DNA from 2 places in the Lactobacillus crispatus genome. Region 2 is predicted to be linked to the other one. Evidence: predicted binding sites of a transcription regulator. Region 2 holds the regulator's gene; the other holds the start of a gene.

Region 1 (9,987 bases), 210 kb from region 2:
AATATATTATTTGACTGTCTTATACTTTTCTTTAGATTTGGGGCATATTTCTTGCCACGACTAATTCTTTATTTTTTGTCTATTGTATATCTCAATTTGATTTCAATTTTTTTCGGTTTGATTACTGATATATTAATAAATGATCTCATCTATTGCCTTTTGAGAACTATATCTGTAGTCTATAAAGTATAAATTATGTGAGAGATATAGATAAGATTCTCTCCACTAAGTATGGAGGACATAAATTGTTTAAAAGGAAATCAATTATTAAATTAGCATGTGCAACTATGTTAACGAATGCAGGTGTCACACTTTTATCTCAAATGACTCGTTTCTCTGACTCAGAGAGCATTGTGCAAGCTTCATCAACATCAGTTGTTGCTAAAGCCCTTGGAATTGATGTTGCCAGCTACCAAAGCGCAGATTTAACTGCTCATGCCAAGGCTGGTTCTCAATTTGCAATCGTTAAAGTTAGTGAGGGAACCAGTTATCGCAACCCTAAGGCAGCCAATCAGATTAAATCTGCTATTGCTAATGATATGATGCCGATGGCTTATCATTTTGCAACTTTTAGTTCAAGTTCATCGGCCGCTAAGCGCGAAGCGCAATACGCAATTTCTTCTGCTAAGGCGTTGGGATTACCAGCTGGCTCATACTTAGCCTGCGATTATGAAACTGGTCAGGGCAATATCATTACTAATGGTAAAAATGTGACAGCTAAGGCTATTATTGCCTTTATGGATCAAATTAAGGCGGCTGGCTATCAACCACTTCTCTATGCTAGTTCTTCCGTTTTGCAAAACAATATTAATACTCCATCTATCGTGAACAAGTATCCTAATTCACTCTGGGTAGCCGCATATGCGATTTCAGGCCGAGTAGACCAACCCAACTTTAAATACTTCCCTTCAATGGATGGTGTCGCAATCTGGCAGTTCACAGATAATTGGCGCGGAATGAATACTGATGGCAATATTACAGTCTTGCCATTATCAATCGCAGGTAACGCGGCAGTCTCACAGGCTCCTAAGGCTTCCAATACCAAGAAAACAGCTACAGTTATGTACAAGTCATATGTTTATGACAAAAATAGCAACCGGACAAATGATTTTTATAATGCTTACAGCTCTATTACTTATTATGACAATAAGGTGAGAATTAAAGGCAAATCAATGATTCGTGTCGGTGAAGACAAGTATGTGATGGCAAGTAACGTACTAGGCAATTCACGCGTCTTTAAAGCTGATGCTAAAGTGTATAAAAATGATGGCACCATTAATACAAAATGGTCTACTAAAAAATCCGGTTCACCGATCAAGACTTATGGCCCTAAACATTACATCAATAATGAAGCTTACTATCGAATTGGTAAAAATGCTTACGTTAAAGCAGACAAGTTCTAATTTATTTTTAGCAGCAAATATTTGCTGCTTTTTTGATGCATCCCTAAAACGTAAATGAACTGACGAATCATTTCCAATTTATTTATCTGCATCCCTTTTTTACCCATGTTAAAATTAAGGCATTATATAGAAACGAGGATAAGATAAGGATGAAATTTAAAAAGAAGTTAGCTTTATTCTTAGGTCTGGGAGTATTATTGCTTTCTCTGACTGGTTGTAGTGATTTTCAAAACTGGGAATTATCTATGCGCTCTAAGATTGGGGCATTGCCCTTAACAGTATCAACGTATGATTCTAATGGACAAAAGATCGACCAGATCAAAGCTAAGTCAGTTAATATTCATACTGATAAAAAGATGTCACAGAAAAGTAGTAATGGCACTGAACATTCTAGCGTAATTGATGTTGACTATGGCAATAATCGAATGATTCACGTTGGTTCTACTATGATTGCCTATGAAGGACTGAAAAACTACGAGGATGCATTTAACAAAAAAGTTAAGATCGACGATCAAAATCGTTCTGTTCCTCTGTTAAATACAATGTATCAGAATTTTAAAAACGATTGGAATGGTAGCTCAAGAGTAGTAATGATTAGAAGCCAATTAGGAATGCCGATTGCTGTCTTTATTGGAAATCACGTCTCAATTCATAAGAGTGATATGAAGAATGCAACTCAATTTGTGATTGATGGTCATCGTCTATTTGTTTACCGTGCTGATTACACAGTTTATCCAATGTCCAGTTTAAAAAGCAATTAACTATAAAAAGTGTCAATCCTCATTTTAAGGACTGACACTTTTTATTATTTATCATCAATTAATGCATTAAATGCTTCATTAGTTTCAACGATGTCGCTCATTACTTGATTAATCCAGTCATTAAGCTTATCGTTATCGTAGTTTTCTAAACCGCCTTCGGAATCTCCAATGTCCGCAATACCATTATTGAAATCTACTAGTTCAGTAATTAACTTTTGAGCAAAAATCTTAGTGGTGCCACCAAAGTTTTCCGCAAAATTATTTACATCCCCATATGCATCGGCAATATCACTGAAAACTGTGACAGTTTTACCAAAAGTCTCACTCAAGTTATCTACATCTGCTTGAGTTGGTACAGTCAATTCTTCATCTTCATTATTAAGTTGTTCATCTAAACGAACGCCAATGTCGTTTAACACTAAGTGACCATCATATAGACGATTCAGTAATTTGATACCACTAGGGTTTTTAGCTTGGAAGTTTACACTAATTTTTTCTGTCATACTTTTTCCTCATCTCACATAATGTATTTTCATCTATTGTACAATTTTTAGCCAAAAAATACGACTAAACAAGGAAAATAAGCTTTTTTCGATTCTTTATAAAAAATGTTATATTTTACTTGAACATTAGCAATAAAGAGCATAAAATAAACGATTGAAAAGTGTTGTACCATACAAACAACATATGTTTGTAAGTAATGTTTGAATTACTAAATGTAATTTGCCCTTACTTACTGACGAGCAATCACTGTTGCTATAATTAGAATGCTAAGAGTTTTCTATAAGCGTTGCTGGTATTCTAGTTATAGTGACATGATTATCTAAGTTAAATTTAGTTGCAATCATTTTTCTACGTTAGTACTATAGATATTCACGTTCGAATGAGCGCAGTAATTTTAAATTAGACTTTTTTTTATCACCTATTCCTGAGAATAGGTGATTTTTTTATGATTAACGTATTTGTATGATATAATATAAACATTAGTTCGTGAAAGGAGCAGATATGGAAACTGCTAAATACCTAGAATTGATCCAAATTGAAGTAAATAAATTGCCTGATTTTGTTAAGCAATTTAATCTTGGTACTAATCATTCATTAACTACTACTTACCAGTACTTAACTGAAATTCGACGCTTCTTCGATTGGCTACGTCAAGAAAATATCTCTTCTGCTTCAGATAATGCTCATGTTACTACGGATACATTAGCCAACTTACGTCGCAATGACATAATGCTGTATATTGATTATTTAGGACATACCCGTAATAAGCAAGGCCGACTAAACTCCCCCACTACGATTAATCGCTCAATTAATGCTTTACGCTCCCTATTTAAGTTTTTAACCATTACTGCCGACAATAATCATGGTGAGCCATATTTTGAGCGGAATGTAATGCTTAAAATTAATTCTTTAAATGATACGCAAACACTTAATTATCGGGCTCATGTACTTGAAAGCCACATGTACACTGGTAAGTTAAAATTTGAATTTTTGACTTTTATTGATCAGGACTATATTAACCATTGTAATAAGCAAGCAAAGATTGGTTTTAAGCAAAACAAAGAACGTGACATGGCAATTGCTGCATTAATCTTAGGTACCGGCATTCGGGTGTCTGAATGTGCTGGCGTTGATTTGAGTGATTTAAACCTTAAGGATGCTGTACTAGATGTAACTAGAAAAGGCGGACAAAAAGATAGTGTACCAATTGCAGAATGGACACTTCCTTATATCAAGCGATATAAAGGTATTCGTAATGAACGCTATCATGCAGATAGTAAGCAAGTGGCATTCTTTTTAACTCAATGGCATGGTCAAACGCGGCGAATTACAACTAATGCAATTGAAAAAATGATCAATAAGTATTCTGCAGCTTTTGGTCATCCCCTTACCCCACATAAGTTACGTCATACGGTTGCTTCTGAGCTCTATGAAGTAACTAAAGATCAAGTGCTTGTAGCACAACAGCTAGGTCAAAAAGGCACTTCAGCCACCGATCTATATACTCATGTTGATCAGAAAAAACAGCGTGCGGCTCTCAATGAGATCTCAAAAGAAAATCACGATTAATCAAATTAAATGCAAAAACGAGTTTGGCTATTCAATTCCAAACTCGTTTTTTATTAATGTTTCAATTTCTTGTAAGCTTTTTTGGAGCCACGATCTAGATCACGATTAAACTTATAATCTTGCCAGTCTTTAACAAAGAGTAAATCTAAGTTATATCCTTTTGGGTACAAGTCTTTAGCTAGTCGTCTTAATTGTAAACGTCTGAGTGGTACTTCTACAAATTCTTTTGCCAAAAATATCTTTGCTGCATTTTGGGTAGGAAGATATTTATAAAAGATTCCTTCTTCTTTTAAATTGGTAGCATATACAATATCACCTTTATGAAATTCTTTTTTAACAACCAGGTTGCTTTTGTTTTTCCGCTGGTGAACGAAACGTTTTTTAAAGATAAAGGTAAATTATTGCCCGCTAATATGGCTTCTGCTTGATGCAGAACATTTTCTGGAATACCTGATTTTTTGGCGATCCATAGTGCTCGACTATTACCAATACTTCCTATCTTTAACTTATAAGTAGGTTGCAGATTTTTTAAGTCAAAATCCATTGCAGCTGTGATAAAACCATCATGCTGCTTAGCAAAATCCTTAATAGAGCTGTAGTGTGTTGTGGCCATGATTAAACAGCCACGTAAATACAACTCTTGTAGAATTCCAATAGCGAGTGCGCTTCCTTCATTTGGATCTGTCCCTGTCCCTAATTCATCTAATAATACTAAACTATGGAATTGAGCATATTTGGTAATCATGGCAATATCTTTCATTTCGGCTGAAAAAGTACTCAGAGAATTATCTAGGTCCTGGTGATCACCTATTAAAGTAAAAACGTCATCCATTAATGGAATATCACATGGTTTATCGCTTGGTAAAAACAGACCTAGTTCGGTCATTAAAATCATCAAACCAGTAGTTTTAAGCGCGACGGTTTTACCACCAGCATTTGGTCCTGTAATCATTAGAACACTATTTTCTTGGGTTAATTCTAAGGTTAACGGAACAGGATTAATGATCAAGGGATGCCGCACTGCACGTAAAACAAGAGAATTTTCACGATTAATTTTAGGCCTAATACAATTATATTTTTGTGCAAACTTTCCCCTAGCAAAAATCATATCTAGTAAAGTGATTAGTTCAATGTTACGCTTAATATCATCCTTCACGTCGTATATTTTTGCAGTTAAAGCACCTAAGATTGCTAGTTCTAGATTACGTATTTGTGCCTTTAAATTGGTTATTTGCTGATTTAGACGAACAACCTTAGCAGGTTGAAAGTAGACGGTTTGTCCACCATTAGAAACAGCCACAATAGTCCCTGACAATTGATTTTTGTAGTTTGCTTTAATTGGAATGGTAGCGTAGCCCTCTTTTTCAACGATCATTGCGTCTCTAATCATTTTTTGATTAGGTTTACTAGTCAAAAAATGATTTAATGCAGTTTTGAGTTCAGTAACAGATTTCTTTAAGTCGCGGCGCATTTTTGCTAGTTCACGATCTGCCTCATCGCGTACTTGACCATGTTCAATAGTAGTATAAATAGCATTTTCAATGTCTGGCAATAGCGTCATGTCTTGGACATATGCATTGAGTAATGGTGCTAGCTGCTCATGTCTGGCTAAAAAGCGTTGTAGTAGGCGATTTACTCGTAAAAATTCTGCTACTTTTTCTAGATCATCGGGAGTTAAGATTAGTCCTTTTTCAGCTTTAGTAATTAAATGCTCGATATCCTCAGAACTGGCAAAAGGAATGTGCTGCCGTAATTTCAAAATCTTCACGGCTTCTTCTGTTTCATTAAGCAGTTGTTCTACTTTATGTAAATTGCTACTTGGTTGGGCGGAACTTAATTGTTCTTTGGCAGCAATAGTAATTGCCTGTTGAGCTAAGATATCTTTAACTTGAGTAAAGTTTAAGTTTTGATTATTGTTGATATTTTTCAATTTGATGTAATTTCCTTATGTTTAATTTAACGTTGATTGTAACTAATGGCTTAATAAGTATGCTTGCAGACATATGCATTTCCTCGAATTTCTATAATTTGATTTAAAAATGATTGTAACATAAAAAGAACATTAAAATAAATACTATAGTAAAACAGTTATTAAATTAATTCCTATATTTTGTGATAACCATAGCACTATTGCACATTATAGCAATTTTACTATGACATTCAACACTAGTATCTCAACTGTAATTTTTAATTACAAATCTATTATCGTAAAAAGGGTAAACAAAAAAAGACCATAGTACAAACTATGGTCTATGGCTATTTGTTCTTATTTTAATTCGAGCTTATCAATATCAACCATCCATGCAATTGCAATTGATTTCTCTCCTAAGTGTGTAGCGATTACTGGACTAAATTCAGCTACATCAACTGGCTTATCTGGAAAGTTTTCATTAACAAATTGCTTAATTTGCTCCGCTTGCTTTAAATCATTTGAGTGAAATACAAACAAGCGGAGCTTATCTTTATAAGGCAAATTTGCTGTCTTCTCTAAAGTTAATTTTTCTACCTTAGAAACAGCACGCCTTAATGATCTGATCTTATCAAAAGCAACGATTTTTCCTTCATCATTAAAAGTTAACAAAGGCTTGATTTGAAGCATTGTCCCAATAAAAGCACCGGCATTGCTTAAACGGCCACCACGACTTAAGTTTTTAAGATCATCTACTACAAAGAATTCATCAATTGTCTTACGTATCTCATCTAATTTCTTTAAGATAGCCTCTGGTTCCATACCATTTTTTATCATTCTTGCGGCAGCTAACACCAAGTAGCCTTGCAATCTAACTGTCATCTTAGAATCGTATGGATATAAATTATATTCAGGATTGTTATGTGCCATATTTACCATATTTTGATAAAAGCCTGAGATACCACTGGACAAAGTGATAGCGATAATAGCTTCATAGCCTTCTCCGTGTAATTTATTACATAATTCTATCATTTGACCCATGCTGGGCTGTGAAGTTTTAGGAAAAGCAGCACCTTGTCTCTCCATCTCAAAAAGCTGGGTGGAAGTGATATTAACGCCTTCTGAATATTCCTTATCACCTACGATGACAGGAATAGGAACTACATTAATATCATTATTTTTAACTTCTTGATCAGTTAAGACACTAGTACTGTCAGTAACTAATGCAATTTTCAATTTATTAACCCTTCCCATATCTAATTTAGCATAGAAAAATTATAGCATAAAAGGCACCTATCACGCACCCTATTCCATTTTTTCTAGGGTCATAGAAGTATCAGCGACTTGATTTAATTGCTTAATAAATAAATTAGCAGCATCTCTGTCAAAATAGACAAATAATAAATTCTCAATCTTAGTCAGAGTTTTTTTTAGTTCTTTAGCTTTAGTCACGCCAGCTTCACTTAGATTCACAATCTTGCTTGAATCTTTTTCCGATCTAGTGATATTAATAAAGCTCATAGTCTTCTTTTGCTGCAATTGACGACTTAAGGTTGATAATGAAATATTAAGCGCTTCTGCCAGCTTCCCCATCGCTAATGCTTGATTTTTGTTTTCATCAAAAAATAGCAAAATTCGAGTTTGTGAAATATTTAAGCCACATTTGTGATTTATTTCTTTTTTCACTTGATCTGCGATCGTACTAAAAAATAATACATCCATTCGTATAGTCCTTTTTCTCCAATGTAGATTACTATATACTTGTATTTTATCATTTAATATTACATTTGATAATACCAAAAGGCTAATTTATCAGCAATATTGTATAATACAATGTACTTTTTATGTTGTAATATACAACTGAATGATATAGCAGACTTAGCGTGAAACATTTACTACTGTATTGTAGGCTTCAATTATGATTAGCTATAACTTATAAATATAATCATTTTAGAATCTGACTAAAAATTGATATAATATTACACGAACTTTGAGGTGATATTTATGGCATTTGATGGATTATTTATCCATAGTTTATTAAAAGACTTAGTCCCTACTCTGGTAGGTGGTCGCTTATCAAAAATTTATCAACCATTTGATCAAGACCTAGTCTTAATTTTTAGAAAAGATAGAAAGAATTATCAATTTTTAATTTCGGCCAATGCACAATATCCAAGAATGTATTTGACTAAACAAAACATTGCAAATCCTGATAAAGCACCTATTTTTGTCATGGTTTTAAGAAAATACTTAGAAGGTTCAGTTTTGCAATCGATTGAGCAAGTTGGCTTAGGCCGAATTGTCAACTTTCATTTTAGTAATCGAAATGAACTTGGTGATCAAGTCAAGCTCGTGCTTTCTGTAGAATTAATGGGACGTCATAGTAATGTCATCCTTTATAATCAAGAAGACAATCACATTATTGATTTACTTAAGCGAATTAATCCTGATGAAAATAGAGCGCGTGTTTTACTGCCAAAAGCAAAATATGAGTTGCCCCCACTAAAACCAGGATTAAATGGGTTGACTCTATCAGAAAGTGAATTTAAACAATTAAGTAGTGAAAACCAGCCTAATGAAATTGCTCAAAAAATGGATGGCTTAGATAAAGATGATCGAACTGAATTATTAGGCTATCTTGAAGACGATTACACTTATTCATCTTTTAAGATCTTTTTTAATCAGTTTGACAATCCGCGTGCTTTTATTTTAAAAACACCTAGAAATAAGCGTAAGATTTTTTGTTATTTGCCCTATCATTTAGATTTAGAGAAAGAAAGCTCTAATCCAGATCTGAATGCTGGCTTAGATGAATTTTATGAATATCAGGCAACACGTGATTGGGTTAAGCAGCGTGCAGGACAAGTTGAACGTGTAGTTAAGAATGAGCAAAAGAAACTAACTAAGAAAGTTAAAAAACTTGAGAAGCAATTAGATCTTGCTGAAAATTCAGAGGGCTATAGAATTAAAGGCGAAATTTTAAATGCAAATTTGGCTCAAGTAAAACCTGGAATGACTAAAGTTTCATTACCTAACTATTACGAAAATAATGCTCCATTAGAGATTAAATTAGATCCTGCTCTCTCCCCTGCTCGTAATGCGCAAAAGTATTTTACTCGTTACAAAAAGTTACGTGATTCTATTAAGCACATTAATGAACAGCTTCGTATTGCTAAGGATGATATTCGTTACTTTGATTCAATTCAAACAGCTATTGACAATGCGAATCCACAGGATATTGATCAAATTACAGATGAATTGATTAATCAAGGATATTTACGTAAACAAAAGAAAAATAAGCGTAGGAAGAAAATCACTGAACGCAATTTAAATGAATTTAAACTTTCATCTGGTAAACACGTATTGGTTGGTAAAAACAACTATCAAAACGATTGGCTTACTCTTAAAAAAGCTAATAAATCTGATTACTGGTTTCATGTTAAGAATATGCCAGGCTCACATGTGATCTTACGCGATGATCAGCCTACTGATCAAGATATTAAAGAAGCGGCTGAGATTGCAGCTTACTTTTCTAAGGCTAAAAATTCCGCTCACGTACAAGTTGATTATGTGCAAGACAAGCGTGTGAAAAAGCCTAATGGTGCTAAACCAGGATTTGTAATCTACACTGGACAAAATTCAATTGAAGTAACTCCTGAAGAAAAGGAAATTATGAATAAAAAAATTGAAAAATAAAAATCATCGAACTAGTTAGTTCAATGATTCTCATAAATGCAAAGTCATATCGACTTTGCATTTTGTTTTGCTTATTAAATAGGTTGAGTAGTTAAAGCCAATGATTCTAGAACGTCTAAAATCAATTCCGCTGTTTCGATACTTG
Region 2 (9,987 bases):
CTGTGACTAAAGTTCTGGCAAAAGAAATTAGTTGCCGTTGCCCTTGACTAAATTCCTCTCCACCTTCAATTACCTTTGCATAGTATTTACCTGGCATTTTTTCAATAAATTGATCAGCTTGAACTGCTTTAGCCGCAGCCTTAATTTGAGCATCAGTAATCTGCTTATTATATAAACGAATATTAGAAGCGATATCGCCATAAAACATAAATGGCTCTTGCAAAACTAATCCAAGTTTTTTGCGTAACTCCTCTTTAGGATATTTACGAATATCAACATCATCGATTAAAACTTCACCTTGACCAAATTCATAAAAGCGCATCATCACATTAATAATTGAGCTTTTTCCTGAACCAGTATGTCCAACAATTCCTAATGTTTCGCCTGGGTTAACCACAAAAGAAATATCATGCAAAATTTCATGCTTGCCATCATATGAAAAACTCACATGCTTAAATTCAATCTTCCCTTTGCTAATTGTTAAGCCGGCTTGTGCATCTTGTTTAGGTTCATATTGCGTATCATCCAAAATATAAAAAATTCTTTTACCAGCAACAATCCCATCTTGGAAGAAAGTCATTTGGTCCATCATAGTTGAAATCGGGTTAAACAGCTGTGAAATATATTGTGAAAAAGCATATACCACACCGGCTGGTACAAAAGTCTCACGTAATGGAAAACCAAAATACATCAATGAAACAGCCAAGGCTAATGAATAAAGCAATGAGGTTAAAGGCGACAATAATAGTGAATTAACCCGAATCATATTAAAACGAGTATTCATTAACCCACCATTTTCGCCTTCAAAATTGTGGGTCATCCGTTTTTCCTGATTAAACTCTTGAATAACAGAGACTCCTTCAATTGATTCGTTCAAATTAGCGTTAATTCGACTAAGGCGTTCACGATAATTACGATAAAGTCGCGAACTTCTTTGAGAGTAAAGCCAAATAACAAATAACAGAATTGGCATAAAAAGCAAAATTAACCAGCCAGCAACTACATTAGTAGTAAACATCGCTACTAATGCTGTTACTACAGAGAAAACACCAATTACAAAAGTTGATAGAACAGTCAAAAAATTGCTCAAAGTCATTGTATCATTAGTAACTCTTGAAACAATTGAACCAGCTGGAGTTTGGTCAAAATAACGCATCCCTAATTTATGTAACTTACGGTAAAGCGCTCTTCTGACACTTTCTAATGTTTTCTCTGAGCCTAAGGCAAAGAAATATTGATAAGTAAACTGGATAATTGCCTTTAAAATAGAGCCTAAAGCATACAATAATCCTGCAAAAAGAATCACTTGCACCGTTGTATTTTGGTGTAACAAGAAATGATCTAAGAAATATTGCAACCCCCTTGGTAAAAGAATATTAATTATGCTGACAACGAAAGCTCCAACTAAAGCAATGATCATTTCAAATTTAAATTGCTTCACAAAGCCCATTAGTCGTTTAAAAATGTCAACTTGTTCTTTAAACGGAATTGTCTTCGACCAGACGGATTCATGTTGTTCTTCGTTATTCATCTACATCTTCACCCACCTTTGCTTGTAACTCTTGTCTACGCCACATTTCTGCATACCAACCATCTTCGTCTAAAAGTTGTTGGTGATTGCCTCGTTCAACGATTCGCCCATCTTTTAAAACTAAAATCAGATCCGCATCCATGACAGAAGTTAAGCGGTGAGCTGCAATCATCGTAGTCTTATCTGCTCGCTCTTTTCTTAATGATGACAAAATCTCAGTTTCGGTCTTTGCATCAACTGCTGACAATGCATCATCTAAAATCAAAATCTGACTATCTTTTAGCAATGCCCGAGCAATTGACATTCTCTGTCTTTGACCACCAGAAAGAGATAAGCCATTTTCACCAACTAAAGTTTCATAGCCTTTAGGCATTTGCAAAACATCATCATGCAAATCACTCTTCTTGGCTGCAGCTGCAATATCATCCTTATCTACATTTTCAGAAGAGAAAGCAATATTTTTGCCGATACTAGTTGAAAACAAGAAATTATTTTGAGGAACGTAGGAGATCTGACTGAGTAATACCTTTAGTGGAATATTTCTAATATCTTTGCCATTCAGAGTAATTTGACCATCATACTGATCAAATTCTCGCAAAAGCAGTTGAATAATTGTGGTTTTACCCGCACCAACTCGACCAACTAACCCTAAAGTTTGCCCAGGTTTTAAAGTGAAATTGACTTGCTTTAAAACTGGAATCTCTGGTTCATCAGGATAGGCAAATGATTTAATATTATATTTTAAATCACCTTGCAAATCTTTAACTGTAATACTCTGATCTGCATGAGCATCAGTAATTAATGGCTTTTCATTAAGCAATTTTTCTACTCGATCATAGCTAGCACTACCACGCTCTAGGATATTAAATAAATACCCTATTGCAAACATTGGCCAAACCATATTAGAAATATAAGCAATAAACGAAACTAATTGACCAATCGATAAAATTCGATTAATTACCAATAAGCCGCCATAAATAATGGTAATTACATATGTAGCACCAATGACTATGGTACCTAAAGGATCAAATAATGAATCCCAAACAAAAACTTTTTTATTAACATTGATTGTTTCATCAATCATTCGATCAAAGGCTGCAGTATCTTCTTTACCCTGACCAAAAGTTTTAAGCACTTTAATACCCGAAACGGATTCTTGTGTCTTATTATTCAACTTTGAAAACGCAGCTTGTGATTTATCAAAAGCATCATGTAGATGATCGCCTAGCTTCCAAGCTCCCAAAGCCAAAAATGGCAACGGTAATAAAGCGACAATTGTTAAACGCCAATCAACAAAAATAATCATTGCGATCATTGTTGACAGCCCCATAACTAAAGAATCAACTAAAGTTAAAACACCGTCTCCAGCTACATTCTGAATAGCGGAAACATCATTAGTGGCATGTGCCATTAAATCACCCGTTCGATGGCGCTGATAAAAAGTTCGGTCCATAATCATAAAATGATCGAATAACTTTGACCGCATCTGCCGTTCCAATTCTGCCGCTCCGCCCCAGATTTGCTTACGCCAGAAATAGCGCAAAATATAAAGAGTGAGCGCTGCGGCTAAAACGGCAATGATCAGCATTCCGTATTGGCCCCAGGAAATATGTCCTTGATCAAGTTGATCAGCCATCAAACCTAATACGCGCGGTGGTACTAAATTGGCTAAGGAAGTCAGCGCTAAGAAAGTAATCCCAATAATGTAGCGCTTTTTTTCAGCCTTAAAAAACCAACCTAGTTTGCTAAATATTCCCATATTTCACCTCATTTTAAAAATTGCACAAAAAAAGAGACAAAGAAAATCCTTCGCCTCTTTCCAAAAATAATCTAAATTAATTACCTTTGTTGGTGTTTCATCATGTTCATTACTTGATGTACCTTCTTATTTGAAGGCTTTTGTCCCATTTGAGACATCATAGCAACGATCATATCTTCACTAATAGGAGGATTTTCCTTAAAGTACTTCTTCATGTATGCTCTTGCACCATAGAAACCCGCTGTTGCACCAACCAAGAGCGCAACAATGATCAAAAAAATTGCTAAACCTAAATTCATCTTATTAAATCCTCCATCTAACTAACATTTATATTTTATCATAATCCTCTAACTTATTAAAAGAGCTAGTTAATCTTTTCTAAGTCCTTTTTTTCTTTGAGCACGTTTAGCTCGTTCTGAAGTAACTTCTTTACCATTCTTATCCAAGATAACCATGTTTTCAACATCTTGTTTAAAAGCTGCTCTAAAGTTAGCTAAAAACTTCTTATGCAGTTCTTTTCTTTCTGCTTCTTCTTCAGGAGTTAATCCTTCTTTTTCTTTCTTATGGTAAAGTTCATTAATTCGATCTGTTACCTTTTTTTCTTCTTCTTTACTCATTGCATCTTTATTATCCATAATAGTTCCACCTCACATTAACAATCATTAGTCTACCTTATTTTTTATCATAAAAAAAGTATAACTTCTTAAGAACGCCTGTTTGAGAATATTGACATTATCTGGTAGAATTAGGTTATAATATTAAGTACCATAAATACAAACGGAGAATTAAAAATGCCAAGAAAAACAAGCGATAAAAAGCAACTAGAAATTTTGCAATATATTTACGATACAGTTGAGAAACGGAGCATTCCACCTACAGTTAGAGAAATCTGTTCTGCAGTTGGTCTTTCTTCTACTTCCACTGTCCATGGTCATTTAGCTCGCCTTGAAAGAAAGGGCTGGCTAGTAAAAGACGCTACAAAACCTCGTGCTTTGGAAATTACCCGTGAGGGTAAAAAAGAGTTAGGTATCAAGCCAAAGGAAATTCCAGTTATCGGTGTGGTTACTGCAGGACAACCAATTCTGGCAGTTGAAGATATTGATGACTACTTTCCACTCCCACCAGACTTAAAAAGTGATGCTGGTGAACTCTTTATGCTCAAAGTCCACGGTGAAAGTATGATTAACGCTGGCATTTTAAACGGTGATAGCGTAATCGTACGCAAACAATCATCTGCCAACAATGGTGAAATCGTGGTGGCAATGACTGAAGAAAATGAAGCTACAGTTAAGCGTTTCTACAAAGAAAAGGATCACTACCGATTACAGCCAGAAAATGATACAATGGCTCCAATCATTTTACCTAAAGTTACAATTTTGGGTAAGGTAGTTAGCTTGTATCGTAATAACATTGACTAATTTCAATTTTGACCTAGATAATTTATCTAGGTCTTTCTTTATGCCAAAATTTCAGTTATTTTTTCTTCAAATAATGGTAACCATTTCTTTAGATAACCCGCACGAGTTGGATGAATTTCATCAGCCATATACAAAGCGTCTTGATGCTGAAAATCAGGATGATCGTATAAATCTAGAATCTCAACGCGACACTTTTGAGCCAGTTCGTGTACTCGTTCAACCATCTGTTTGTATAACGGATTAGCAAAATAAGGATTAGTATAAATTAAAATTGGACATTTCCACCTTGCTTGAGCCGTTGAAATCATATATTCCAAAGCTCCCGTAATGGTTTTGGTGTCAAAGTTTTGATTAGTAATTTTGCCTAGTTTTTTATTTTGATTTGCATCATTAGTTGAAAGTTGTAAGACAAAAACATCAGGTTGTGATTCGGTCAACTCTTCTCTAAAACGAGCAACATAAGAATCGTTTGGCTTATAAGTATCTTCATCAACTAAGGTCGTACCATTTTCTGCATCTTTAATTGCAGCAACGCCATCACGCTTCCAAAGATAATCAACAAAGCTTTCACCCAAAGCGCCAAAACCAAAAGTAACGGAAGAACCCAAAAATAAAATTTTCTTACCTATCAAAGGGCTCGCAACGGTTTGTACACTATTTAGACTATACTTACGACTATTTCCTGCTAAATAAGCAATATCAGTGTAATAACGTTGATGTAAAGCATGCTCATCTAGATCCATGCGTAATTCATTTAAAGCGATATCCGATAAATCATTATTTTGTCTAATTGGAATCAAAAAAGTTTCATTACTCATTTTCAGATTTTTCCTTTTCTACATACGGCTTGATTTTATCCCAATCTTTAATAATATCATCTGTTAGCTTGCGATTATAAAAAACAGCGGCAGGATGATATTCTGGGAAAATAGTGTATCTTTCTTTTGACCAAATATAGCCGTCTTTAGTTTCATTTAAACGTAAAATTGGTGTATTTTTAATTACTTGACCATGTTCAGCTGAAATCTTATGACCAGACCCCAAAAGACGTTCTAATCCCGTATTACCCAAGGCAACAATTAGTTTTGGTTGAGCATAGTCAATTTCAAAATCTAAGAAAGGCGCATGAGCTAGAATCTCTTTTTTGGTTGGCTTACGATTGGGATATTTGATTACTTCTTTATTTTCACGCTTGCTAAAAACCTTTTTGATTGCAAAAGGTCGACTTCTCACAGCAGATGTAATATATACCTGATCACGTGTCAGACCAATCTGCTTCAATGATTTATCCAATTCCTTACCCGCATCCCCGCTAAAGGGAATATTATTAACAATTTCATTTCGACCAGGAGCCTCACCGACAATCATTAATAAAGGATGTTGGGGACCCGAGCCAGAATTAATTCCTTCTAGCTGCATGCCTTTAGATCGTTCTTTCACTTCGTCAATCAGTTTTTTCGGATAATCCATTTTTCCATCTTCTTTTAAATTTTTGTTTTACTCGACTTTACTGGGGACATTTACAAATGTGGATAACTATTGGTTCTAACGCTAATTCCACATTTAATATTATTTTTTACAAAAATAGCTTCACAATAACAAATGCCTTTATATCAAGATTAGTAATAGATATCTGCCAGCTTTGTGATTTTTATCTTAGTTTCACAACCGTTTCACAGCTGAATTTTTTCACAATCTTTTTTCATCATTACTACTATACAGCCATTTTATCATTGTGATCTTTTTAAAATAAAAGGCTATCACCTTCTATTAAGATAATAGTCCTTTATGATATCAGTTTAAAAGTATTACACACAGACTAATTATGAAACAATGTCTGCAATATTAAATTAGTTGAACCGTGACGATAATCTAATGGTGATGCGCCATAGTCTTTTTCATTACCCCAATAAAGATAGTTTTTGGTACCTTTAACATGTAAATAAAGTTGAGGTGATTTTTTACCTTCTATTTTGGTTCTATCAACCGTTAGTTTAGCACCAGCACGATAAAGCACCTTTTTATTTTGCTTAAATTTGGCAGTATACGCATATGCATCATTTATTAAAGACACACTCACAGGTCCTTTATCCCACAACGTCTTACCATCTACTAAAGCAACGTCTGCCGCATTGATATATTGTGTTTTACTAATCTGAAAATAAGTATGATCACCTTGTTGAATTGCAGGTAAAGTCATCTTAGTTTTATTTTGATAATAATAAAATTGAGTATTAGCAGCCGCTTTCTTAGGTTTACCATAATAGTTTAAAACCATTCCTTGTTTTAGATTTTTATTCTTGACTTGCTTGCCTGTTGCATCATAAATAGGTGCATTATTATTTAAAAACACGGTTCCCTTGCCATTCAAAGTAGTTACTTGGCTGGCATCAATATAACCGCCCTTACCAATATTAAATAATTGCTTAGGCGAATTATAGTATGGTACCTCAATTTTTGGTTTTTGTTTACTAGTAAAATAATTCTTGCCACCATTATAGCTAACTAATTTTTTACCATTTTTATCATAAATATAATTTTTCTTGTGCCGAAAATGTAACTTGACCGTATTTGTGTTACCAAGCCAGGTTAACACATCGCTTTCTTTAACATAGCCTCCTTTACCAATCGAATAGTAAAGCTTACCACCAATAATTCGACTAGTTGGCACAGGAATCCCAGCTGCAAAGCGCTGCTGAATAATATAAGTCTTGCCACTATATTTTAAACGAGTACCAGCTTTGATATTTTGATGATATTTCGAATTATAATTACCTGCACGATCATAAATTATTGATGCTTTATTTACCTGGATTGTATTCTTAGCTGCTTGGGCTTTCTTCGTCGTTGCTTGTACCGTAGTCGTGATATTGGGAAAAGATAATATAGGTGCTACTGTCAATACGGTTGCTGCCACAAGTACAAATTTGCAATTGAACTTCATTTATTTCACCTCATTCATTCCATAACTCCATCATAGCATTTTATATACAACTTTTGGGTAGAAAAAAAGCCAGTTCCACTGGAACTGACCTTTTTATGATTGACGTTATGATTAACGACGTGCTTCAGCAATTCTTGCTGACTTGCCGTGACGTTCACGTAAGTAGTAAAGCTTAGCACGACGTACACGACCATGACGCTTAACTTCAACCTTAGCAACACGTGGATCGTTAACTGGGAAGGTTCTTTCAACACCAACACCTGAAGCAATCTTACGAACTGTGTAAGTAGCACCGATGCCAGTACCCTTCTTCTTGATTACAACGCCTTCGAACAACTGAATACGTTCGTGAGTACCTTCAACAACACGTACATGAACAGTAACAGTGTCACCTGCACGGAATGCAGGAATATCGTCACGAAGTTGTTCTTTAGTTAATTCTTGAATTAATGGATCCATAATATACTTTTCTCCTTCTTCGGCATTCATCAACGTACCAACGCCAGCGGAACACCCCTAAACTTATTCATTGTGGTCACGCCACGATGAATAGTATATCAAGTAGAGCTTGCTTAATCAAGCTCTGCTTTAATATCTGCCAACATTTTCTTTTCTTCAGTTGTTAAAACTCGTTCTTTGAGCAAATCAGGTCGATGCAAATATGTTGTTCTAAGAGCCTCTTTATGCCGCCATTGTGCAATTTTTTGATGATTGCCACTAGTCAATATCTCTGGCACCTTTTGCCCTTCAAAATCTGCTGGACGCGTATATTGCGGATATTCTAACAACCCATGTGAAAAGCTTTCTTCAACTGGACTAGCTGCATTGCCCAAAATACCAGGTAAAAGTCTTACTGTAGCATCAATCATACTCATTGTTGGCAATTCACCACCAGTTAAAACATAATCACCGATTGAAACAGTTTCGTCAGCCAAGTCATAAACCCGCTGATCAAAGCCCTCGTAATGTCCGCAAATAAAGGTTAATTCATCTTCTTTGGCCCAGCTTTGCGCCATTTTTTCATTAAAAGTTTTACCTTGTGGTGCAGTAATAATTACCTTACCTGTGGATGGTAACGAGTCAAGTGCTTTTTTAATCGGCATAATTTGCAAAACCATCCCAGCGCCACCACCATAGGGCGTATCATCAACATGATGATGTACATCGGTAGTGAAATTACGAAAATTAACTAAATTAAGCTCCCATTTTTTATCTTCAAGCCCACGTCCCAACATTGAAACTTGCAAAGGAGCAAACATATCAGGAAAAAGTGTCAATACATTAATCTTCATCGCGTAAGCCCTCCAATAACTCAACATAGACTTTTTTATTAGCTACATCTACTTTTTTAACCACCGATGCAATATTAGGAATCCAATACTCTTTACCATTATCTTCATGGACTAGCCAAATATCATTAGCACCAGGCGATTCAATATCAGTGATTTTACCCAAGCGCTTACCGGATTCTTCATCAATGACATCACAGTCAAAGATGTCCTTATAGTAATAAACGCCTTCAGGTAGTTCACCGCGGTCGGCTTCACTAACAACTAGTATTTTTCCTTTTAATTTTTCAGCCTGATCAATATCAGTAATCTCTGCAAATTGAATTAACCAAAATTGCTTAAAAGGTCTACTCTTAGCCACAGTTAAAACTTGAGAAGTTTCACCTTTGATTGCCAAATGCATCCCTATAGCAAAACGATCTTCAGGGAAATCAGTAATTACACTAACTTTAACTTCACCATTCAAACCGTGCGTAGTTAAAATCCGAGCAACATCGTAATATTCCATTTTTTCTCCTTTAGGTATAAAAAAAGCTTGAAGCACACGGCATCAAGCTCTTAATTAATAGCAAAATTACTTGTTGTATTTTGCATCGTGCAACTTAGCCATCAAGCCAGCACCTGAAAGAAGTGATCTAACAGTGTCTGAAGGTTGTGCACCTTTTTGTAACCATTCAAAGACCTTGTCTTCGTCAAGCTTCAATTCCTTTGGTTGTGAAACTGGGTTGTAGTAACCAACTTGTTCGATGAAGCGACCATCACGTGGCATACGTGAGTCTGCAACAACGATTCTGTAAAATGGCTTTCTCTTGGCACCAGCACGGTGCATACGAATTTTAACTGACATAAATTAATTTCCTCCTAAAACTTAACGATTAATAATATACCACCAAACTTAACAGGTGTAAAGTATTTTTCCTTAACAGTTTATTTTTTAAGAATGGAATCTTTTTACCTTGCGTAAACGCTTCTTCTTATTTTTCTTGAAATTCTTATTCATTCGGCGCATTGCCATCTTAGCCATTGGCGAATCCATTCCAGGCAAA

What was found. The regulator LexA, encoded in region 2, represses DNA repair genes until DNA is damaged. The targets are predictions, from matches to a motif close to CNAACANNTGTTNG.
Region 1: a site for LexA is predicted at 3,142-3,155, ahead of xerS (tyrosine recombinase XerS). Genes of this name have one in related genera too.

Annotation. Positions count from the first base shown of each region.
Region 1 is NZ_CP072197.1:1,074,312-1,084,298, forward strand. Features, by position in the region: gene J6L97_RS05220 (GH25 family lysozyme) at 246-1,403, shown strand; gene J6L97_RS05225 (DUF5052 family protein) at 1,553-2,164, shown strand; gene J6L97_RS05230 (hypothetical protein) at 2,209-2,667, opposite strand; gene xerS (tyrosine recombinase XerS) at 3,170-4,237, shown strand; partial or broken gene J6L97_RS05240 (endonuclease MutS2) at 4,291-6,167, opposite strand; gene J6L97_RS05245 (DegV family protein) at 6,504-7,382, opposite strand; gene J6L97_RS05250 (helix-turn-helix domain-containing protein) at 7,452-7,868, opposite strand; gene J6L97_RS05255 (Rqc2 family fibronectin-binding protein) at 8,151-9,842, shown strand; gene J6L97_RS05260 (carbamoyl phosphate synthase large subunit) at 9,917-9,987, opposite strand, start outside.
Region 2 is NZ_CP072197.1:866,408-876,394, reverse strand. Features, by position in the region: gene J6L97_RS04315 (ABC transporter ATP-binding protein) at 1-1,531, opposite strand, end outside; gene J6L97_RS04310 (ABC transporter ATP-binding protein) at 1,524-3,290, opposite strand; gene J6L97_RS04305 (YneF family protein) at 3,371-3,589, opposite strand; gene J6L97_RS04300 (DUF896 domain-containing protein) at 3,659-3,925, opposite strand; gene lexA (transcriptional repressor LexA) at 4,082-4,708, shown strand; gene J6L97_RS04290 (SGNH/GDSL hydrolase family protein) at 4,747-5,526, opposite strand; gene J6L97_RS04285 (uracil-DNA glycosylase) at 5,519-6,178, opposite strand; gene J6L97_RS04280 (SLAP domain-containing protein) at 6,528-7,652, opposite strand; gene rplS (50S ribosomal protein L19) at 7,764-8,111, opposite strand; gene trmD (tRNA (guanosine(37)-N1)-methyltransferase TrmD) at 8,225-8,944, opposite strand; gene rimM (ribosome maturation factor RimM) at 8,934-9,449, opposite strand; gene rpsP (30S ribosomal protein S16) at 9,516-9,788, opposite strand; gene ffh (signal recognition particle protein) at 9,876-9,987, opposite strand, start outside.